Regions from separate parts of the Azospirillum sp. P4_B5 genome, predicted to be linked through region 1. Evidence: predicted binding sites of a transcription regulator. Region 1 holds the regulator's gene; the other holds the start of a gene.
What was found. Region 1 encodes LexA, which represses DNA repair genes until DNA is damaged. Its sites were predicted from a motif close to ATGTTCTANTTTGGTTC; they were not measured.

Region 1 (11,561 bases):
TACGAGTCCATCGACACCGCCCCGCTGGAGTCGCTGCGCGCCCTCATCAACGAGAGCCGCATTGACCTGCCGGACGCGCTGCCGCCGATGGCTGCCGGCCTGTTCGGCTACCTGACCTACGACATGGTCCGGCTGATGGAACGGCTGCCGGACGACAACCCGGACGAGCTGGGCATCCCCGACGCCATCCTGTCCCGTCCCAGCATCGTCGCCATCTTCGACAGCCACACCGATTCGGTGACGCTGGTCACCCCCGTCTGGCCGAAGCCGGGCGTCGATGGCAACGCCGCCTATGGCGACGCCCGCGAGCGGCTGATGGACGCGGTGGCCGATCTGGAGCGCCCCCTGCCCTACCGGCGGGAGCCGCGGACCAAGGACGGGCTGCCGCTCGCCTGGACCTCCAACACGACGCGCGAGGAGTATCACGCGATCGTGGAGCGGGCGAAGGAGTACATCCGGGCCGGCGACATCTTCCAGGTCGTGCCGTCCCAGCGCATCCGCTTCCCCTTCAAGCCGTCGCCGCTGGCGCTGTACCGCACGCTGCGCCGCCTGAACCCGTCGCCCTTCCTGTTCCACTGCGACTTCGGCGAACTGTCGGTCGTCGGCTCCAGCCCGGAGATCCTGGTGCGCGTGCGCGACGGCAAGGTTACCGTCCGCCCCATCGCCGGCACCCGCAAGCGCGGCGCCACGGCGGCGGAGGACCAAGCGCTCGCCGAGGATCTGCTGAGCGATCCCAAGGAACTGGCCGAGCATCTGATGCTGCTCGACCTCGGGCGCAACGACGTGGGCCGCGTGGCGCGCACCGGCACCGTCAAGGTGACGCAGAAGATGATCGTGGAGCTGTACAGCCACGTCATGCACATCGTCTCCAACGTCGAGGGCGACCTCGACCCGAAGCATGACGCGCTGGACGCGCTGATCGCCGGTTTCCCGGCCGGCACCGTGTCGGGCGCGCCGAAGGTCCGCGCCATGCAGATCATCGACGAGCTGGAGAAGGCCCGCCGCGGCGTCTACGCCGGCTGCGTCGGTTATTTCGGCGCGTCGGGCGCCATGGACACCTGCATCGCGCTGCGCACCGCCGTTCTGAAGGACGGCATGATGTATGTGCAGGCCGGCGGCGGCGTGGTCGCCGACAGCGATCCGGAGGCCGAGTATCAGGAGACCGTCAACAAGTCGATGGCCCTGATCCGCGCCGCGGAGGAAACCGTCCGCGAGACCTCCGCCCGGTAAGGACCGAATGCCCCTCGATGCGCTGCTGCTGCCGCTGCTCGTCAAGATCGTGGCCGCGGCCCTGGTCGTCGTCGCCGCCTCGCTGGCGGCGGAGAAGGCCGGCCCCTTCTATGGCGGCATGATCACCGCTCTTCCCGTCTCGACCGGCCCCGCCTTCGTGATGCTCGCGATGGAGCATGGCGACGGCTTCGTCGCCGACGCCGCCCTGTCGGGGATGGTCGGGAACGCGACGATCGTCCTCTATCTGGCGCTTCTGGTGCGGATCGCCCCGCTCTGGAGCATGCCCGCGACGGTCGTCACCAGTTCGGCCTTCTGGATCGTCGTGGCGGCCACCCTGCGCTCCGCCGTCGACTGGACGCTGCCGCTGGCGCTGCTGCTCACGCTGGCCTGCTACGGGATCGCCGCCTGGGCGGTGTCCGCGCCGATCCCGCAGGACAAGACGGTCCGGGTGGCGCGGTCGCGCTGGTACGACATCCCGGCCCGCGCCGGTCTGGTCGGCCTGCTAGTCGCCACCGTGACCACGCTCAGCCACAGCATCGGCCCGGCGGCCACCGGCATCGCCGCCGTGTTCCCCATCGCTCTGACCAGCCTGACGGTGATCCTGCACGGCCGCCTGGGCGGCGGCGTGGTCGCCGCGGCGATGCGCAGCGCGCTTCTGACCAACCCCGGCCTCGCTTTGGCGCTGACCACCGCCCATCTGCTGGCCGAACCCGCCGGACGGTTCGCGGCGCTCGGCGTCGCCCTGGCGGTGTCGCTGTCCTGGGCGGGCGGCCTGCTGGTGTGGCGGCTGCGCCGTCCCGCCTGACGCGCTTTAGCCGGCCTGACCGCCGAAGTCGAAGCCGGCGCCTTCCACGGCCGTCTTCACCGTCTCCGGGGCGACTCCGCCCTCCACCGCCACGGTGCCGGCGTCGAGGTCCACCGTCACGGCGGCGCCCGGCGCCAGCTTGCCGATGGCGTTGGTGACGGAGCGGGCGCAGCCGCCGCAGGTCATGCCACCGACCTTGTAGGTGTCAGCCATGGAACTCTCCTCAAGCGGGACCGGCGGTCACCCGCCGGTGTGATGGGCGCGCACGACGGCGCTGACCGGAACCAGGACGAAGCCGCGTTTCTGCACCTCCGGCATCCAGGAGGCCAGTGCGTCGATTGTCGCATCGTGCGGGTGGCCAATGGCGATGGCGTAGCCCTGCTTGCGCGCCACCTGCTCCGTCTTGGCGAGCTGTCCGCGCACCGCCGACACGGTCATCTCGTTGTCCAGGAAGATGTCGCGTCCGGCGAAGGGCATCTGAAGTTCCCGCGCGAGGGTCAGGCCGGCGCTCTTCGCGGTGGTCCGGCTGTCCAGCCACAACAGCCCGCGCCGCGCGATCTCCCCCAGCACGGGCGCCATGGCTGCCGAGTCGGCGGTGAAGCGGCTGCCCATGTGGTTGTTCACTCCGACATAACCGTCGAAGCTGTCCAGCGCCGCCTTGGTCCGGCGCAGGATCTCCCCCTTGTCGAGCGACACGCGCAGCGCCAGCGGCCCCGGATCGGCGGAGCCGCTGGGTTCCATGGGAAGATGCAGCATCAGCTCGTGCCCGGCGGCGCGGGCGGCGCGGGCCTGGGCCGGCAGCTCGTGGGCGTAGGGCAGCCAGGCCAGCGTCAGCGGCGCCGGCAGCGACACCGTGCGGTTCGAGCGCTTGCGGTCCACGCCCATGTCGTCGATGACGATGGCGATGGCCGGCTTGCCCGGCGGGGCGCGGAAGGGCAGCGCGTTCTTCTTCCACAGCGGCGAGCCGGGAGCCACCTTGGGCGGGTCCAGCGGGGCGACGGGAGGCGGCAGCATCGCCACCACCGGCTTCGGCGTCAGGGCCGGCGGCGGGGGTGGTGCGGGGACCGGAACGGGTGTAGGGGCCTCGGTCACCTGCGGAGCCGGCGCGGGAACGGGCGCCGGAGCGGGTTCGGCCTCGCGAACCGGCGGAGGCGGAGGCGGCGCTTCGGCGACCTTGGGCGGCGGCGCCTTGATCGGCGAAGCGGGGGCGATGACCGGCGCCTCCCGCTCGACCACGGTCCCCGTCTCCGGTGCGTCGCGCCCGATGATGAAGCGCGCGCCGAGCGCCACTGCGAAGACCGCGATCACCCCGGCCAGCGCCAGCAGGATCGGGGAGACGGCGCGCCCCGGCGCCGGCCGTGCGGGTGCGGCGGCCGGTGTTTTCGGCAATGGCTTCCGTGCCGCCGCCTTTTGGGGCTTGCGCGGCGATTTTCTGGCCATGGGAAGGAATCTCGAACCCTGGTTTCCGGTTTGTGCGCAAGGTGGCACCCCCGCTCCGTCCCTGCAACAGCGGAGCGGGGTGGAGGCCTCCACCGGCTGGGACTATGCTGTGACCGCCATGCTCCGCACCCTGATCCTCCTGACGGTCCTCGCCGCCGCCACCGCCGGCCCCGCCCTCGCGAACGAGGTCCGCTGCCCGCCCAACCTGACCGTGCAGGCCCAGCCGGAGGCGCCCGGCGGCTGGTCGCCCTACCCGGCGAAGGACCAGCACGCCTTCGCCGGCGTCTCGCTGGTGGAGGGCGACCGGGCGGCGCAGATGTCGTCTCCCGCCCTGGCCCCCGCCCCGGCAACGCTGGAGCCGGACCGCAGCCTGCGGCGGGGTCGCTCGGAAATCCGGCAATGGGATTTCCCCGCCGCGCGGCGCTACAACGTCTTCCTGATCTGCCGCTACGGCGGGACGCAGGCCACGCTGGCCATCGACCTGCCGCGCACCGTGCGGCGCTGCCAGATCACCGAGGAGACCGACACGCGCGGCGTGGTTCTGGACAAGCCGGCGACGGCGCCGCAGTTCCTCTGCCGCTGATTCTCCGCCGAGTCGAGGTTCGGACGGGCTGGAAATCCACCGCTCCAGCCGCTAGGGTACCCGCCTTGGAACAAGGCCGGAACGGTGTTCTGGGACGATCGGGCCGGGAACAATGACCCGAGACCGACGGACCGGAAACGACAGGCCGGAAGGATGCCGGGGCGCCCCATGCTGCTGCTCATCGATAATTACGACAGCTTCACCTACAACCTCGTCCATTACCTGGGCGAACTGGGCGCCGAGTTGGACGTCCGCCGCAACGACAGCCTGACGGTGGAGGAGGCCATGGCGCTCCGCCCCGAGGGGATCGTGCTGTCGCCCGGCCCCTGCGACCCGGACAAGGCGGGCATCTGCCTGCCGCTGATCGCCGCCGCCGCCAAGGCCGGCGTTCCGCTGCTGGGCGTGTGCCTGGGCCATCAGGCCATCGGGCAGGCCTTCGGCGGCACGGTCCTGCGCGCGCCGGTGCCCATGCACGGCAAGGTCGACCGGATGTTCCACCAGGGACGCGGCGTCCTGAAGGACCTGCCCTCGCCCTTCCGGGCCACCCGCTACCATTCGCTGATCGTCGAGCGCGCCACCCTGCCCGCCTGCCTGGAGGTGACCGGCGAGACGGAGGGCGGCCTGATCATGGCGCTGTCCCACCGCGAGCTGCCGATCCACGGCGTGCAGTTCCACCCGGAAAGCATCGAGAGCGAGCATGGGCACAAGATTCTGGAGAATTTCCTGAACACGACCCGCCGGCTGGAGACCGCCGCATGAGCACGCCGTCCGCGCCGCACGGCGACCTGACCGACATGAAGGCCATCCTCGCCAATGTCGCCGCCGGCAACGCCCTGAACGAGGCGGAGGCCTCGCTCGCCTTCGACATCATCATGTCGGGCAACGCCACCCCGTCGCAGATGGGCGGCTTCCTGATGGCGCTGCGCGTGCGCGGCGAGACGGTGGACGAGATCACCGGGGCCGCCCGGGTCATGCGCGCCAAGGCGATCCCGGTGGAGGCGCCGGACGGCACCATCGACACCTGCGGCACCGGCGGCGACGGGTCGGGCACCTACAACATCTCCACCGCCGCGGCGGTCGTCATCGCCGCCTGCGGCGTGCCGGTGGCCAAGCACGGCAACCGCGCCATGTCGTCCAAATCGGGCGCCGCCGACGTGCTGGGTGCCTTGGGCGTCAATCTGGACTGCGACATGGGTCTGGTGCGCAAGGCCCTGTGGGACGCCCGCATCGGCTTCCTGATGGCGCCGCGCCACCACCTCGCCATGCGCAACGTCGGCCCGACCCGCGTGGAGCTGGGCACCCGCACCATCTTCAACCTGCTGGGCCCGCTGTCCAACCCGGCCAGCGCCAAGCGCCAGCTCCTCGGCGTCTACGCCAAGCAGTGGGTGGAGCCGCTGGCCCACGTGCTGAAGCGCCTGGGGTCGGAGGCCGCCTGGATCGTCCATGGCTCCGACGGGCTGGACGAGATCACCACGACCGGCCCGACCACCGTCGCCCAGCTCAAGGACGGCGAGGTCACCGTGTTCGAGATCGAACCGGAACAGGCAGGCATCTTCCGCGCCCGGCCGGAGCTTCTGAAGGGCGGCGACGCCCATGTGAACGCCGAGGCCATCCGCGCGCTGTTCGACGGCGTCCAGGGCGCCTACCGCGACATCGTGCTGCTGAACGCCGCCGCCGCGCTGCATGTGGCGGGCAAGGCCGGCGACCTGAAGGAGGGCGTCGAGCAGGCCCGCCACGCCATCGACAGCGGCGCCGCCCGCGCCGTGCTCCAGCGCCTCGTGTCCATCACGAATTCGTCCATTACCAACGAACCGGTTGCCGCGCCATGAGCGACGTCCTGACCCGCATCTGCGACGACAAGCGCGCGCTGGTCCAAGCCCGCAAGTCCGCCCGCCCGCTGTCCGCGGTGGAGGACGCCGCCCGCACCGCCGACCCGGCGCGCGGCTTCATCCGCGCGCTGCGCCGCACGGTGGACGGGGGCCGCTACGGTCTGATCGCCGAAATCAAGAAGGCCAGCCCGTCCAAAGGGCTGATCCGCCCGGACTTCGACCCGCCGTCGCTGGCCCGCGCCTACCGCGAGGGCGGCGCCACCTGCCTGTCGGTGCTGACCGACGAGCCCTATTTCCAGGGCTGCGACGACTATCTGCTGGCCGCCCGCGCCGCGGTGGACCTGCCGGTGCTGCGCAAGGACTTCATGGTCGATCCCTACCAGATCGCCGAATCCCGCGCGCTGGGCGCCGACTGCATCCTCATCATCATGGCGGCGCTGAGCGACGCGCAGGCCGCAGAGATCGAGGACGCCGCCATCGCCTGGGGCCTGGACGTGCTGGTCGAGGTGCACAACCGCGAGGAGCTGGACCGCGCGCTGGCGCTGAAGACCCCGCTTCTCGGCGTGAACAACCGGAACCTGAAGACTCTGGCGGTCGACATCGCCACGACCGAGGAACTGGCCGCCCATGTGCCCGCCGACCGCATGCTGGTCGCCGAAAGCGGTCTCTACAGCCCGGCGGACCTGTCGCGCATGGCGGCGGTGGGCGCGTGTTGTTTCCTGGTCGGTGAATCGCTGATGCGGCAGGAGGATGTGACCGCGGCCACCCGCGCCCTGCTCGCCTGATATCAAATAAAAAAGCAATGGGGAGGAGCGACGCCGTGCCGAACGTGACCATTGCCCGTGAAAGCCCGCTCCAGGACGAGGTGGTCCAGCTCATCGAGGAGTTGGACCGCTATCTGGGCGACTTATACCCAGCCGAGAGCAACCATCTGCTCGACCTGCAGTCGCTGGCCAAGCCGGACATCCGCTTCCTTGTCGCCCGGCGTTCCGGAACCGTGGTCGGCTGCGGCGCTATGCGCATCGACATCGAGGGCGGCTATGGCGAGGTCAAGCGGATGTTCGTCCAGCCGACCGCGCGCGGTGGCCAGATCGGGCGGCGCCTTCTGGAACGCATCGAGGACGAGGCCCGCGCCGCCGGCCTGTCCCTGCTGCGGCTGGAAACCGGCGTCTATCAGGACGAGGCCATCGCGCTCTACCGCAAGCAGGGCTTCGCCGACCGCGGTCCCTTCGGCCCCTACGGCCCGGACCCGTTGAGCCTGTTCATGGAGAAACCCCTATGACCGACCAGCCCGCAAGCGGCTTCACCCATTTCGACGCCGAAGGCCGCGCGGTGATGGTGGACGTGTCCGGCAAGGCCGACACGGAACGCACGGCGACCGCCCGCGGCTCCGTCCTGATGCAGCCGGAAACGCTGGCGCTCATCCTCCAGGGCGGCGTCAAGAAGGGCGACGTGCTGTCGGTGGCCCGGCTGGCCGGCATCATGGGGGCCAAGCGCACGCCGGACCTGATCCCGCTGTGCCACCCGCTGATGCTGACCTCGGTCAAGGTGGACCTGACCTGCGACCCCGAGCGCAACGCCGTGGACATCACCGCCACCTGCAAGCTCAGGGGGCAAACCGGCGTGGAGATGGAAGCGCTGACCGCCGTGTCGGTCGCCGCACTCACCGTCTACGACATGTGCAAGGCGGTGGACCGCGGCATGACCATCACCGAGGTCAAGCTGCTCCACAAGGCCGGCGGCAAGAGCGGCGAATGGGGGAGCGCGGTCTGATGCTGCAGGTCGGTGAAGCCCGCGCCCGCATTCTCGCCGCCTTCACCGCCCTGCCGGCGGAGACGGTGCCGCTGCCCGACGCGCTGGGGCGCGTCCTGGCGGAGCCCGCCGTCGCCCGGCTGACCCAGCCGCCTTTCGCCGCCGCCGCCATGGACGGCTGGGCCGTCCGCGCCGCCGACATCGATCCGGCGTCGGCGGATGCGCCGGTCACGCTGCGCCGGATCGGCGAGTCCGCGGCCGGCCACGCCTTCGCCGGAACGGTCGGCGCCGGCGAGGCCGTGCGCATCTTCACCGGCGCCCCACTGCCCGCCGGGGCCGACGCCGTGGTGATGCAGGAGGATTGCGAAGACGCCGGGGACCGCGTGCGCGTCGGGCGCGCCGTGCCCGCGGGCCGCTTCATCCGCCCCGCCGGTCTGGACTTCACCGCCGGAGAGAACCTCCTTCCCAAGGGACGGCTGCTCACCGCCCGCGACGTCGCCCTGGCCGCCGCGGCCAATCTGCCCTGGCTGCGCGTCCACCGCCGCCCGCGGGTCGCCGTGCTCGCCACCGGAGACGAGATCGCCCTGCCCGGCGATCCGCTGGGGCCGAGCCAGATCGTCAGTTCCAACGCGATCGGCCTGTGCGCACTGGTCGCCAGCCAGGGCGGCGTCGCGCACAATCTCGGCGTGGCCAAGGATGACCCGGAGCATCTCGCCGCCATGGCCGTCGGGGCGGCCGGCTGCGACCTGCTGGTGACCACGGGTGGCGCCTCGCAAGGTGAGCACGACCATGTGCGCGATGTGCTGGGCGGGCTGTCTCTGGACTTCTACCGGGTCGCCATGAAGCCCGGTAAGCCGTTGATTTTCGGGACGGCGAACGGCGTGCCGCTGCTCGGCCTGCCCGGCAATCCGGTGTCCACCGGGGTGGCCGCCGTGCTGTTCCTGGTGCCTGTCCTTCGCCGTCTCCAGGGGCTGCCCGCCGAGAACACCACGCTCACGGTCCGGCTCGGCGCGCCGCTGAGGGCCAACGACGACCGCACGGATTTCCTGCGCGCCACGCTGTCCATCGGACCGGACGGCGAGCCGGTCGCCACCCCCTTCCCGCGCCAGGACAGCGCGATGATGTCCCGGCTGGCCCAAGCCGACGCTTTGATCGTCCGCGAGCCTCAGGCCCCCGCCGCAACCGCCGGCGACCGCGTGACGGTGATCCCATTGAGCGGCGGTGTACTGTCGCTTTAATCCATTCTGCACCCCCAATCCCTTTGGCAATCGCTTTGGGAGTCCTGTCCGTCGATTTGCGATTGATTTCATCCGTAGGGCTTGACGGGGGTTAAGAACCAAACTAGAACATAAGGGAACGTTTTGCTTTTGTTCCATATCTAGTGCGGAACCGGTCGGGAGGCACAAATGCTCACGCGCAAGCAGCATGAATTGCTGCTTTTCATCAACGAGCGGCTCGGACAGGGCGGTGTGTCCCCTTCCTTCGATGAAATGAAGGACGCTCTCAACCTGAAGTCCAAGTCGGGTATCCACCGTCTGATCACCGGGCTGGAAGAGCGCGGCTTCATCCGCCGCCTGCCCCACCGCGCCCGCGCGCTGGAGGTGCTGCGGCTGCCGGAGGGGCTGGAGACTGCCCGGACCCGGCCGCCGCGCGCCAAGTTCCAGCCCAACGTCATCAAGGGTGACTTCAGCTTCGCGGGACGGGAGGCGAACCCGGCGTCCGAATCGGTGCAGCTTCCGCTCTACGGCCGCATCGCCGCGGGCACGCCCATCGAGGCGCTGCGCGACGGTTCCGCCTTCGTTGACATTCCCGCCGCCATGCTCGGCATGGGCGACCACTACGCGCTTGAGGTGGCCGGCGATTCGATGGTGGAGGCCGGCATCCTCGACCACGACACGGTGGTCATCCAGCGCTGCGACAGCGCGGACAACGGCTCGATCGTCGTCGCCCTGGTGGACGACGCCGAGGTCACGCTGAAGCGCCTGCGCCGCAAGGGCAACACCGTGGCGCTCGAACCGGCCAACGCCGCCTACGAGACCCGCATCTTCGGCGCCGACCGCGTCCGCGTGCAGGGCCGCCTTGTCGGTCTGGTGCGGAAGTACTGACGGCGGGATGCTCCGGGGCGGCGGTTCAGCGCGCCCCGGTCTTTCCATCGGAGAGCGTTCCTCCCATCGTCCACGGGCGGTCGCCACGCTGGCCACGCACGCTCTCGACGCGGATGCCCTTGTCCGTCAGGGTGAGCGCGTGCGCGCCCTCCCGCCGCAGGCGCCAGCGGTCGATGACCAGCGGCGCCCGACATCCGCGCGACGGGACCACGGTCACCACCGCATCGGCCAGCGCGCAATCCTCCGGCAAGGCGTCCGGCTGGCGCAGCAGCGCCACCGTCTTGCCCTGTGCACGGTAGAGGCATCCCAGAGCGTCACAGCGCAACCGCCCGTCCAGACTGACCCCGGCGAGCGGCCAGACATCCTGACCGCCCTTCTCCTCCGGCTTCTCCATGCCGTCACGCCGCCGCCAGCTGTTGGCGACCCGCCCGTCGCTGACGGTGGAGAGGCTGAGAATCCCCTCCGCGCCGCGCACGGCCATCAGCTTTCCGTCCTCCGACACCAGAATGTCGGGCCGCGACGCAAAGACCGGGGCGACCAGTCCACCGGTCAAGGCGACCAGCCCCAGCCAGCGCCAGCGCCCCGTCCAAATCGCCAGCCACAGACCGCCCAGCGTGACGGCGGCGATGGCGGCGTCGGGCATGGCCGGCAGAAACGCGGTGGCGCCGGGCAGCGCCGCGGTTCGCTCCGCCGTTTCGATGACCAGCCGGACGCCCCAGCTCATCGCCGTCACCGCCGGCCCCTCCAGCCCGAAGGGCAGCAGCAGGTAGGAGAGCAGGCTGAAGGGCATGATCCACACCGTCGTGATGGGGATCGCCACCATGTTGGACAGCACGCCGTAAAAGGCGACCTGCTGGAAATGGTAGAGCCCATAGGGCGTCGTCGCGACCGTCGCCACGACGCTGGAAAAGGCGATGCCGCCCAACGTCATCGTTCCTCGGCCGAGCCAGCCCAGCTCGCGCCGCCGACGCACCGCCCAGGGCGTGAACCGCTCGAAGGCCGCGATCAGGGCGACGACCGCCGCGAAGGACATCTGGAAGCTCGGCCCCAGCATTCCTTCGGGATCGTACAGGACGGTGACGATGCCGGCGAAGGCGACCAGCCGCATGCTGATCGGCGACCGGTCGGCGATGACCGCGCCCATGACGAGGCCGGTCATCAGCACCGACCGCAGCGTCGGCAAGGGCGCGCCCACCAGCAGCGTGTAGAGGATGGCCGACAGGATGCCGGCCAGCGCCGCGATCTTCTTGATCGGCCAGCGCAGGGCCACCCAGGGAACCAGCGCCAGAAGCGCGCGCACCACCCAGAAGACGATCCCCGCGGCGATGCCCACATGCAGGCCGGAAATGGACAGGAGATGCGCCAGCCCGCTGTCGCGGAAGGCGTCCATCATCGGCTCGGGAATCGCCGCCGCGTCGCCGTTCAGCAGGGCGGCGGTGACGCTGGCCCCCGCGGGGTCGGTCACGACGGCACGCACCCGCTCGGCGATGGCAGCACGGGCCCGCTCGAAAGCCACGGTCACCCGGCGCCAGCCACCGGGCAGTGGCGCCTCCTGTGCGACGGGAGCGCCCATGACGAAGCCGACCGCGCCGAAGCCTTCGAAATAGGCGCGCCGCTGCAGGTCGAACGCTCCCGGCTCCGCCGGGGCGGCCGGCGGGTGGAGCATGGCCCGCAGCTGGACCACCGTCCCGGCCTCCGGCGGAGTCACCTTGGCCGGCAGATGCAGTCGGACCCGCGCCGGTGTCGCCTCCGGAGCCAGCCGCTCCACCGTCGGTTCCCCGATCATCAGCCGCGTGCCGGTTGGTTGCCGCTCGACC
Region 2 (11,561 bases), on a different contig from region 1:
CTCGGCCCGCAACGCCAACCACGCGGAGCTGGAACCGCTGCTGCGCGAGGTCTTCCTCACCCGCGGGCGTGACGCCTGGCTGGACGCCATGGAGGACGCCGACGTGCCGGCCAGCCCGATCAACAGCGTGCCGGACGCGCTGAACGATCCGCAGGTGGTCCACCGCAAGATGGTCGTGGAGGTGCCGGAAGGCTCGGGCAAGCGCTTCGCCGCCGTGCCGATCACCATGCCGGAGGCCCCCCTGCCGGCGGAGAGCCCGGCGCCCCGGCTGGGCGAGCACACCGACGCCATCCTGGCGGATCTCGGCTTCAGCCCCGACGAGATCGGCGCCTTCCGTCGCGACGCGGTGGTGTGATGGCCGGCGGCGCGGGGGGAGAGCGGCGGGCGACGGGCGGCGAAGGGGCGCGTGCGGTGCTGGCGGAAATGTTTCATACTGCCATCGGGATCGCTCCCAGCCTCGCCCCGGCTTCCGTCCACAGCCCAAAGGTCCGCATGGCGCGCCGCCTTCCGCCCCTTCTCGCCCTCCGCGCCTTCGACATCTTCGCCCGTCAGGGCACGGTGCGGGCCGCCGCCGACGAGCTGGCGGTGTCCCATACGGTGGTGTCGCGCCACATCCAGAATCTGGAGCAGGCGGTGGGGGTGAAGCTGGTGGCGAAGTCCGGGCGCGGCCTGTCCCTGACCCGCGAGGGCATCCGCTACGCCTCGCAGCTCCGCCGCGCCTTCGACCTGATCGGCGAGGCGAGCAACGAGCTGCGCAACGGCGGGATGGAGGCGGTGCACATCTGCTGCCTCGCCGGGCTGGCGTCGCGCTGCCTGCTCGCCCGCCTGCCGGAGTTGGAGGAGGCGCTGACCGGGCGGGAGGTGATCCTTCAGCCGACCTCGACCCGCCCCGACTTCAGTCGGGAGGAGGCCGACGCCGAGATCATGTATCTGGAGGACGGCGGCTCCGTCGCCGACGGGCTGCGCTCGGAGATGTTCGCGCGGCCGCGCATCCTCGCCATCGCCAGCCCGGAGTTCAAGGCGCGCTACCCCGACGTGCGCACCCCCGCCGACCTCGTCGGCCTGCCGCTGATCCACGAGCAGTCCACCGGCATGTGGGAAGCCTGGCTGGAGGAGGCCGGCATCGCTGACATCCCCCGGCTGCGCGGCCCCCGGCTGTGGCAGGCGCATCTGACCATCGAGGCGGCCCGGCTGGGGCGCGGCGTCGCCCTGGTCAGCGACCTGCTGGTGACCGAGCCGCTGGCCAACGGCGAGCTGGTGGAGATGGTGGACAGCAACGTGACCATCGGCGGCTATTACTTCATCGCTCCGGTCCACCGCTGGAACACGCCGGTCATCTCCGCCATCCGGCAATGGCTGCGCGGCGTCTTCCCGCCGGAGCAGACCTCCCCCCTCCAAGGCACCCCATGACCCAGGACCACGCCCTGCCGCCGGACATCTTGCCGTCCGACATCCTGCTGTCCGACGTGCACACCGTCGAAGAGAGCTGGATCGACCTTTACGGCCACATGAACATGGTGCGCTACGTCGCCTTGTTCGACGAGGTCGGCTACGCCCTGATGGAGCAATGGGGGCTGGGCGAGACCTACACGCGGGACGAGGGGTTCGGCCTGTTCGTCGTCGACGTGGCGGTGCATTACCGGCGGGAACTGCGCGTCGGAACGCCCCTGCGGGTGGCCCTGCGGCTGCTCGACGCCGACGACAAGCGGCTGCTGAGCCTGCTGGAGATCCGCCGCGCCGACGACGGGTCGGTCGCCGCGACCATGGAGCAGCTGTCGATCCACGTCGATCTGCGGACCCGCAAGGTGACACCCTTCCCGCCCGCCCTGGCGGAGCGGCTGAGCGCCCTGGCGGCGGTCCAGTCCGCCCATCCCCTGCCGCCCCGCCACCGGCGGCGGCTGCATCTGGCGTCCAGTCCCTCTCCCGTCCCGGGAGAGGGTGCCCGCGCAGCGGGCTCTCGCGCTGGCTGAAAGCCAGCGCTGACGCGGCAGGCGGACCTTCGGTCCGCCGAGAGCGGGTGAGGGTCGCGCGAAGATCAATGCGCTGATTCTCGGCGTCACCCTCACCCTTCCCACGCTTCGCGCGGGCCCCTTCCCTCTCCCGAGACGGGAGAGGGGATTTTGTATGCGACCGGAGCGGTTGCCGGCCGGCAGGACCTTCACGATATGTCCGCCATGACTCATCTGCGCATGGCGTTGCGGCTGGCTTGGCGGGACCTGCGGGGCGGCGTCGCCGGTCTTTGGATCGTTATCCTCGGAGTGGCGCTGGGCACCGCCATGATGGCCGCCGTCGGCTCGCTGAGCGGCGGCGTGCTCGACGGGATGCGGGCGACCGCGCGCGAGGCGGTCGGCGGCGATCTCTCCCTGCGCCTGTTCCACGCACCGGCGACGCCGGAGCAGCGGGCCATCCTCGACACGATCGGCAGGGTCGGCGAGACCGCAGAGTTGCGCCCTCTGGCGGGGACGGTGACCGGCAGTGCCCGCACTTTGGTCGAGTTGAAGGCGGTCGAAGGAACTTACCCGCTGATCGGCGCGGCGACGGTGTCCGGCGCCCCGTCCCTGGCCGCGGCTTTGGCCCACCGGGACGGGCAATGGGGCGCCGCGGTGTCCGCCGACCTCCTCGAAGCGCTCGCGCTGGGCGTCGGCGACCGGCTGCGCCTTGGTGCCACCGAAGTCGCGATCCGCGCCGTGCTGGAGCATGAGCCGGACCGGGCGTTCCGCGCCTTCTCCCTCGGCCCGCGCGTCGTCATTGACCGCCGGGCGCTGGACGATACGGGCCTCGCGGCGCCGGGGATGCCCGTCTATTGGTATTATCGCCTCGTTCTGCCGGAAACGGTCCGGTCCGACGCCGTCCTGCGCGATCTGGAAGAGCGCTTCCCTGACGCCGGGTGGCGGATCGTCGATGCCTCGCACGGCATTCCGGGCGTGGACCGCACCGTGCACCTCGCCCGCGCGCTGTTCCTTCTGGGATCGCTGTCTATCCTGCTGATCGGCGGAGTCGGGGTCGGCCGGGCGCTGTCGGCGCACCTCGCCCGGCGGTTGCCGGTCCTGGCGACGCTGAAGGCGCTGGGCGGCTCGCCACGCCTGCTCTTCACCGCCTTCCTGGTGCAGACACTGGGCGTGGTCGGCGTGGCGCTGCTGATCGGCGTGGCGACCGGCGCCATCTTGGCCGCGTCGGCGGTGTGCGCGCTGCCGCTCGACTGGATGCCGGAGACGGGTGGCGCCGTCGATCCGGCGGCCTTGCTGCTGGCGGGGGCGGTCGGGCTTCTGGCGGCGCTGCTCTGCGCCGTGCCGCCGCTGGCCCGCGCCGCCGGAACCAGCCCCGCCGCGATCTGGCGGGGGGCGGTGGATGGCTTGTCCCGGCCGTTGGGGTGGCGGACTCGTGGCGCCGTCGCGCTTCTGGGGCTGGCGCTCGCTGGTCTGCTCGCCGCCTGGACGGGGATGCCGCTCACGGTCGCCGGCTTTCTGCTCCTCGCCGGGCTGGTGGCGGCGGGCTTCGCGCTGCTGGGGCGCGGGCTCGCCGGGGTGGCCCGCCGGCTGGCGCGCGGGCGGCGACCGGTGGTCCGGCTGGCCGTCGCCAACCTCGGTCGGCCCGGCGCGTCGACGGTCCCGGTGGCCGTCGCGCTGGGCATCGGCCTGACCCTGCTGGTCGCGGTCGGCGTGGTCGGGCAGTCCGCAACCGGCCATGTCGAGGCGACGCTGCCGACGCAGACACCCTCCGTCGTCGTGCTGAACATTCCCCCGCCGGACGGCACCCGCTTGAGCGGACTGCTCTCCGCCCTGCCCGGCGTCGGGCGTGTCGAGACGGCGCCCTTCCTGCACGCCCGGATCAGCCGCCTCAACGGCGTCGCCGTCACCGAGGCGGACGCCCCGCGCTCCGTCGGCTGGGCGGTGCGCGGCGACCGCGGCCTATCCTGGCGCGACCGCCCCGCCCCCACCGACCGGATCGTGGCGGGGAGTTGGTGGCCCGAAGGCTACGCCGGCCCGCCGCTCGCCTCGCTGGACGCGCAGGTGGCCCGCCGGCTGGGGCTGGCGGTGGGCGACAGCGTCACGCTGGCCTTGGCGAGCGGCCCGGTGACCGCGACGGTCGCCAACCTCCGGCGCATCGACTGGACGCGGCTCGACCTGGATTTTCCGGTTATCCTCTCCCCCTTCCCGGAACCGCCACCGCACAGCCTCGTTGCCGCCGCCTGGTCGCCGCCCGAAGTGGTTCCCGTGGTGGAGGCGGCGGTGGCGCAGGCGATCCCCCAGGCCCCCACCGTCCGCGTTGCGGAGGTTCTGGACACGCTTGGGTCGACCGTCCAGACCGTGCGCGGGTTGCTGGATGGCCTGTCCGCCGTCGCCCTCGGAGCGGCGGCCGTGGTCCTTCTCGGCGCCATCGCCAGCAGCGCACGGCGGCGCCTTCAGGAAATGGCGATCCTGCACGCCCTCGGGGTCGGGCGGCGTTCGATGATGCAGGCGGTGGTGCTGGAATTCGCCGTCCTGGGCGCCGCGGTCGCCGCGGTCGCGGTGCCGCTCGGCTGGGCCGGTGGGGCGGCGGTGGTCGCCAGCCTTGCCGACGGCGCTCCCCTGCCTGGAGGCGCTGTTCCCCTGGCCGCCTTCCTCGGCACCGTCGCCGCGATGGCGGCGGTCGGGGCTGTGCTGGTGGCTTGGCTGCCGCGACGGGACGTGATGCGGCGGTTGCGCAGCGATGCGCTGTCCGCCTGACCCGCCAGCCGGTCAGGCCATTTCCGCCGCCGGGATGATCGCTTCGGTCAGCAGGGCGTTGAGCATGCCGACATGGCCATCCGACCGCGCCGGCCGGCCGGGGTCGGAGGTGACGACGACGGTCAGCCCCAGGCCGGGCACCAGATAGAGCATCTGCCCGCCGTAGCCGCGCGCGTAGGCGATGCGGTGCCCCTTCGCCTCGGCGAGGAACCAGCCGTACCCGTAGTCGTCGCCGGAGAACGGGGAGCGCGTGCGCGGCACCCAGGAATCCCGCACCCAGGCGGCGCTGATGACGCGCAGCCCGTTCCACAGGCCGCCTTGCCGCCACAGCTCGCCGAAGCGGAAGAGGTCGAGCGGCGACAGCGCCATGTTGTTGCCGCCGAGATAGAAGCCCTGCGGGTCGCGCGTCCAGGACGGCACCTCGATTCCCAGCGGCTCGCCCAGCCAATCCCGCGCCAGAGACAGCAGGCTGCGCCCCGACGCGCTGGCCAGCGCCGCGCCCAGCAGGTGGTAGCTCCCCGTCGAATAGAGCATGCGCGCGCCCGGCTCGGTGACGAAGGGACGGCGCAGCGCGTCGGCGACCCAGTTGCGGCTGTTGATCCAGCGGCCATAACTCGGCCCGGAGGTCGGCTCCAGACCGGCCTGCATGGTCAGCAGGTCCGCGATGGTGATCCGGCGCACCCGTGGATCGACGCCCGCCGGGACCAGCCCCGGAGCCGCCTCGGCCAACGGCACATCGACGCCCCGCAGGACGCCGCGATCGATGGCGCTGCCGGCGAGCGAGGCGGCGATGGTCTTGGACACCGACTTGACGTTGACGGCGCGGTTCACCGCCGGTCCGCGGAAGGCCTCCGCCGACACCACTTCCCCATGCCGCCCGATGACCAGCGCGTGGATCTGATCGAGCCCAGCCGCCCGCTTGATTGCGCGGTCCAGCAAGGCCGGATCGAACGCGGCCCCGGCCGCGGGTTGGGTGGCAAGCAGCGGGCGCGTCAGGGCACAGCCGAAGGACGCGACGGTGGCGGCGAGGACAGTGCGGCGGCCGAGCCGGAACGGCGAGTTCGAAGTCATCCCGGATATGTGGTCCCGCTTCGCGGCCATCCAAGATTGCCGCGGAGAGACACGGGGCGGACTTTGTCTCACCCACCACCGCATCCGCCGCTTGCCTCGTCACCCCATGAGAACATATTAAGAACACACACAGCGTGGGATGGGACGATGGACGACGCCTTGATCGAGAAGCTCGGCATTCTGGCCGATGCGGCGAAATACGACGCCTCCTGCGCCTCGTCCGGCGCCAAGCCGCGCCGCGGCGGTAAGGAGGGGCTGGGCTCGACCACCGGCGCCGGGATCTGCCACGCCTACACGCCGGACGGGCGCTGCGTCTCGCTCCTGAAGATCCTGCTGACCAACCACTGCCTGTTCGACTGCGTGTATTGCATCAACCGGCGCTCCTCCAACGTCCGTCGCGCCCGCTTCACGGTGGAGGAGGTGGTGACGCTGACCCTCGGCTTCTACAAGCGCAACTGCATCGAGGGGCTGTTCCTGTCCTCCGGCATCATCCGCTCGCCGGACCACACCATGGAGCAGATGATGCTGGTGGCGCGGACGCTGCGGCGCGACCACGGCTTCGCCGGCTACATCCACCTGAAGACCATCCCCGAGGCCAGCCCCTGGCTGATCGAGCAGGCCGGGCTGTGGGCGGACCGCCTGTCGATCAACCTCGAACTGCCCTCCGACCACAGCCTGAAGGCCTTCGCGCCGGAGAAGAACGGCGGCACGATCAAGGCTGTGATGGGGCAGGTCAACGAGCGCATCGTCGAGGCCAAGGAGGAGCGCCGCCGCTTCTCCCCCGCCGGCCAGAGCACCCAGCTGATCGTCGGCGCCGACGACGCCACCGACCGTTCGGTCCTGGAGACCAGCGGCACGCTCTACCAACGCTACGGGCTGCGCCGCGTCTACTACTCCGCCTTCAGCCCGATCCCGGAGGCCAGTTCGGTGCTGCCGGTCAAGCCACCGCCGCTGCAACGGGAGAACCGGCTGTATCAGGCCGATTGGCTGCTGCGCTATTACGGCTTCACGGTGGAGGAGATCGCCTCCGGCGGCGAGGGCGGGATGCTCGACCTCGGCATCGACCCCAAGCTGGCCTGGGCGCTGAAGAACCGGGAGCGCTTCCCGGTCGACGTCAACCGCGCCGACCGCGAGATGCTGCTGCGGGTGCCGGGGCTGGGTGCGCGCGCCGTGGACAAGATCCTGTCAGCGCGCCGCCACACCCGCCTGCGCATGGAGGATCTCGGGCGGCTGTCGAGCGGGCTGCGGCGGGCGCGCCCCTTCCTGATCGCCGCCGACTACCACCCTGTGGGTGGGCTGACCGACCGGCTGGACCTGCGCCAGCGCTTGGTCACGCCGTCCAGCCAGCTGAGCCTCTTCTGACCATGCACACGATCACCTTGCGGGAGGGTGCGAACCTCGATGGCTTCCGCCGGGCGGTGCGCCGCCTCGCCGCCGCCCGGACAGAACCCGACACGGTGCTGTGGAGCGTCGGCGCGCCGTCGCTGTTCGGCGACGAGACGGCGCCCGCTTCCCAGAACGGCGCTGCGGTCTTCCTGCCCCAGGCGGTCGGGCAACTGATCGAAACCGTCGTCTGCCACAGCGATCCGGAACGCTACGCCCTGCTCTACCGGCTGGTCTGGCGGGTGCTGAACGGGGAGCGGGCTCTGCTCGACCAGCACGCCGACCCGCTGGTGCACCGGCTGGAGCGGCTCGACAAGGCGGTGCGGCGGGACATCCATAAGATGCACGCCTTCCTGCGCTTCCGCGCGCTGCCCCCTGCTCTGCCCGGCCTGGACGACGGAGAACGCTACGCGGCGTGGTTCGAACCCGACCACCACATCGTCGAGGCCGTCGCCCCCTTCTTCGTCGAGCGCTTCGAAAGCATGGTGTGGACGATCCTGACGCCGAAGGGCTCGCTGCACTGGGACCGCCAGCGCCTGATGACCGGCCCGCCCGCCGAGCGTCCGGACGCGCTGGCCCATGACCGCTTTGCCGATGATCGCTTTGCCGAGGGTTGGCGGCGCTACTACGAGAGCACCTTCAACCCGGCGCGGGTCAACCCGACGGCCATGCGGGCGGAGATGCCGCGGAAATACTGGGCCAACATGCCGGAGACGGCGGCCATCCCGGCGCTGGTCCGCTCCGCCCCCGCCCGCGTCCAGGCGATGCTGGAGGCGGAGGCCGCCATCCCGCGCCGCCGCATGCCCGAAAAGGCCGTGGCGGCGATGGCCCGGCAGGCACCGGAAAGCCTCGCCGACTTGAACCGCCTGATCCAACGCTCCGAACCGCTGGTGCCGGGGGCGACGCAGGCGGTGCTGGGCGAGGGGCCGGAGGGTGCGGCCATCGCCATCGTTGGCGAGCAGCCGGGCGACCAGGAGGACCGCGAGGGGCGCCCCTTCGTCGGTCCCGCCGGCCAATTGCTGACCGCCGCGCTGGAGGAGGCCGGCATCGACCGCGGCAGCCTCTACCTGACCAACGCCGTCAAGCATTTCAAATTCGTCCAGCGCGGCAAGCGGCGCATCCACCAGTCCCCCACCGCCGGCGAGGTCAAGCATTACCGCTGGTGGCTGATGACGGAGCTAAGCTTCGTCCGCCCCCGCCTCGTCGTCGCGCTGGGAGCCACCGCAGCCCTGGCGCTGAGCGGCCGGCCCGTCGCGGTTCTGCGCGAGCGGGGTCCGATGGCCTTCGACGGGTGGAACGGCTTCGTCACCGTCCACCCTTCCTACCTGCTGAGGCTTCCGGAAGACGAGGAACGGCGGCGGGCGCAGGCGGAGTTGGTGGCCGACCTGCGCCGCGCCGCGGCGCTGGCGTGAGACGGCACCGGACCGTCCCCCGTCAAACCCTCACGCGCCCTGCTGCTTGAACCGCTTGCCCACCGTGCATTGGATGCGCTGAAGCTCGTACTTCGGGTGGTCGTTGATCCACTTGGCGCTCTCGATCTGACCGGCGATCGGACAGCTCGACATGGTCAGGGGTTCGGTGTCGGGAACCATCGGGTTGATGGTCCGGCACTGGGTCGGGTCGGACGCCAGGCAGAAGATCATCGACAGGGTAACAAACATCGGGCGCTCCAAAACGCAACGGCACGGCTGTGCCAACATCGTGTGGATCAGCGAGAGCAAGCCGCATGCCAGCCCCAGAACGAGGACAGGATTGCGGGATTCCGGCTGCTCGGAAATGAGCCAAACCACAGGGTGCCGAATCATTAGGCATTGAAGGTTAACCAATGCCTAAACGTTGGGAGTCTGCGAAGCCGATGATGCAGGGGATGAAGCGGAACGGGCCATAAGATCCAGAGAAGCCTTCGCGCAAGTCTGGAGTCGGCGCGCCGCAGGTCAACGGAACGTTGAGTGAAGCAGTTTATGTCTTTGAAGCAACCTGCGCTGGCGTCAGGCCCCGGGCTGCTCGCACCGCCACTGGCGGACATTCCACTTGGGATGCTCCATAAGCCAATGCACGACGTGGACATAACTGTTGCGCGTGCATTCCACCGCGGTCGGGTACCGTTCGATGGAGGGCGGACGTTCGATGGCGCATTGGTCCGGCCGCATGGCCAGACAGATCACCAGAACCAGTTCAAACATGACGTGTCATTCCTGTACGCAAGACCGATCGGCCGGCGCCTTCAATTCCGCCAAGACGGACGGAGGCCGGAACACCTTCATCAACAGGCGGCATAGCGGATCGGGTTGCGATCAGTTGCGCTGCTTTGCGGCAAAAAATGCTGCTACGCACAAAATTCACCTCGGAAACTGCAAATAAATAAATTACAAAATCATGTTTTGGAGGATTATCCACTTACTCCCAATTTGCGGTCAGTCCTGGATAAATCCGGCATAGGGCGATTGTTTGGTGTTTTCTATTCGGCCAAGCCTTGACGAGAAGATGGTCCCAATATAGCATTAAGTCACAATTTGGCGTCAGCTTTTCTGAATATTGAATTCAGAACCGGACACACCGCGCGACAACATTCGCGCGACAATGCCCTTTTGCGCTCAGCGCCGCAATCATAAGCAAGAAGCCCATTGGTTTTTGGGTAAACAATAAGCGCCATCACGGGAGGGATCGTCATGAAGGTATTGTCTCGCTGGCTTCTCGCGTCTGTCGCTGTCGTCGCCGCCGGCTCGGTTTCTGCGAATGACAGTATTCTCAAGAATGAAGCGAACCCCAACAACTGGGCGTCCCAGCTCGGCAATTATGCCGGGCAGCGTTACAGCCCCCTCGACCAGATCACCACGAACAACGTCAAGAATCTTCAGGTCGCATGGTCGTTCTCGACCGGGGTTTTGCGCGGCCATGAAGGCGGGCCGATCGTCGTCGGCGACGTGATGTACATTCACACGCCGTTCCCCAACAAGGTCTTCGCGCTGGACCTCAACAATCCGGGGCGGGTCATCTGGAAATATGAATCGGTCCAGGATCCGACCGTCATCCCGGTGATGTGCTGCGACACCGTCAACCGCGGCGTTGCGGTCGCGGACGGGAAGGTCTTCCTGGCGCAGGCGGACAACACGCTGGTCGCGCTCGACGCCAAGACCGGCAAGGAGGTCTGGAAGGCCAAGAACGGCGACCACACCAAGGGCGAGACCCTGACGGCGGCCCCGCTGGTGGTCAAGGACAAGGTCTTCGTCGGCATCAGCGGCGGCGAGTTCGGCGTGCGCGGGCATCTGACGGCCTACGACACGAACAGCGGCAAGATGGTGTGGCGAGCCTTCTCGACCGGCCCCGACGCCGACGTGAAGATCGACCCGTCGAAGACGATGATGATGGGAAAGCCGATCGGGCAGAAGGATCTCGGCGTCTCGACCTGGCCGGGCGAGGAATGGAAGCGCGGCGGCGGGACCACCTGGGGCTGGTACACCTACGATCCGGCGCTCAACCTCATCTATTACGGCACCGGCAACCCCGGCACCTGGAATCCGACGCAGCGGGCCGTCGACAAGGACCGGGCCAAGAGCGACAACAAATGGTCGATGACCATCTTCGCGCGCGATCCGGAGACCGGCGAGGCGAAGTGGGTCTATCAGAAGACGCCGTTCGACGAATGGGACTTCGATGGCGTGAACGAGAACATCCTGGCCGACATCACCATGAACGGCCAGCAGCGCAAGGTCCTGGTCAACTTCGACCGCAACGGCTTCGCCTACACTTTGGACCGGGCGACCGGCGAATTGCTCGTCGCGCAGAAATATGACCCGACGGTCAACTGGGCGACCGACGTCGACATGAAGACCGGACGGCCGAACGTCGTCGACAAATACAGCACCTTCGCCAACGGCGAGGACAAGAACACCGCCGCCGTGTGCCCGGCAGCACTCGGCACCAAGGACCAGCAGCCGGCCTCCTTCTCGCCGGACACCGGCCTGTTCTACGTCCCGACCAACCACATCTGCATGGACTACGAGCCGTTCTCCGTCTCCTACACGGCGGGACAGGCCTATGTCGGCTCGACCGTGTCCATGTACCCGACGCCGAACTCGCACGGCGGCATGGGTAACTTCATCGCCTGGGACGCGGCGGCCGGCAAGATCGTCTGGTCGCGGCCGGAGCGCTTCGCGGTGTGGAGCGGCGCTCTGACCACCAAGGGCGGCCTGGCCTATTACGGGACGCTGGAAGGCTATATCGTCGCTGTCGACATGAAGGACGGCAAGGAGCTGTGGCGGTTCAAGACCCCGTCCGGCATCATTGGCAACATCAACACCTACACCCACAACGGCAAGCAGTATGTGGCCGTCCTGTCCGGCGTCGGCGGCTGGGCCGGCATCGGTCTCGCCGCCGGTCTGACCCAGGAATCCGGGGCGA

Region 2: a site for LexA is predicted at 5,888-5,904, ahead of AC1DVI_RS17145 (putative DNA modification/repair radical SAM protein). Genes of this name have one in related genera too.

What each region holds. Positions count from the first base shown of each region.
Region 1 covers NZ_JBFUHT010000016.1:73,566-85,126, reverse strand. Annotated here, with positions in the region: gene trpE (anthranilate synthase component I) at 1-1,230, shown strand, start outside; gene AC1DVI_RS14585 (hypothetical protein) at 1,238-2,035, shown strand; gene AC1DVI_RS14580 (heavy-metal-associated domain-containing protein) at 2,042-2,248, opposite strand; gene AC1DVI_RS14575 (divergent polysaccharide deacetylase family protein) at 2,276-3,424, opposite strand; gene AC1DVI_RS14570 (STY0301 family protein) at 3,594-4,058, shown strand; gene AC1DVI_RS14565 (anthranilate synthase component II) at 4,227-4,817, shown strand; gene trpD (anthranilate phosphoribosyltransferase) at 4,814-5,887, shown strand; gene trpC (indole-3-glycerol phosphate synthase TrpC) at 5,884-6,672, shown strand; gene AC1DVI_RS14550 (GNAT family N-acetyltransferase) at 6,708-7,169, shown strand; gene moaC (cyclic pyranopterin monophosphate synthase MoaC) at 7,166-7,660, shown strand; gene AC1DVI_RS14540 (molybdopterin molybdotransferase MoeA) at 7,660-8,877, shown strand; gene lexA (transcriptional repressor LexA) at 9,046-9,744, shown strand; gene AC1DVI_RS14530 (ComEC/Rec2 family competence protein) at 9,770-11,561, opposite strand, start outside.
Region 2 covers NZ_JBFUHT010000020.1:31,733-43,293, forward strand. Annotated here, with positions in the region: gene AC1DVI_RS17120 (CaiB/BaiF CoA transferase family protein) at 1-355, shown strand, start outside; gene AC1DVI_RS17125 (LysR substrate-binding domain-containing protein) at 493-1,410, shown strand; gene AC1DVI_RS17130 (acyl-CoA thioesterase) at 1,407-1,970, shown strand; gene AC1DVI_RS17135 (ABC transporter permease) at 2,166-4,706, shown strand; gene AC1DVI_RS17140 (serine hydrolase domain-containing protein) at 4,719-5,777, opposite strand; gene AC1DVI_RS17145 (putative DNA modification/repair radical SAM protein) at 5,925-7,139, shown strand; gene AC1DVI_RS17150 (UdgX family uracil-DNA binding protein) at 7,142-8,572, shown strand; gene AC1DVI_RS17155 (hypothetical protein) at 8,603-8,821, opposite strand; gene AC1DVI_RS17160 (hypothetical protein) at 9,149-9,343, opposite strand; gene AC1DVI_RS17165 (methanol/ethanol family PQQ-dependent dehydrogenase) at 9,830-11,561, shown strand, end outside.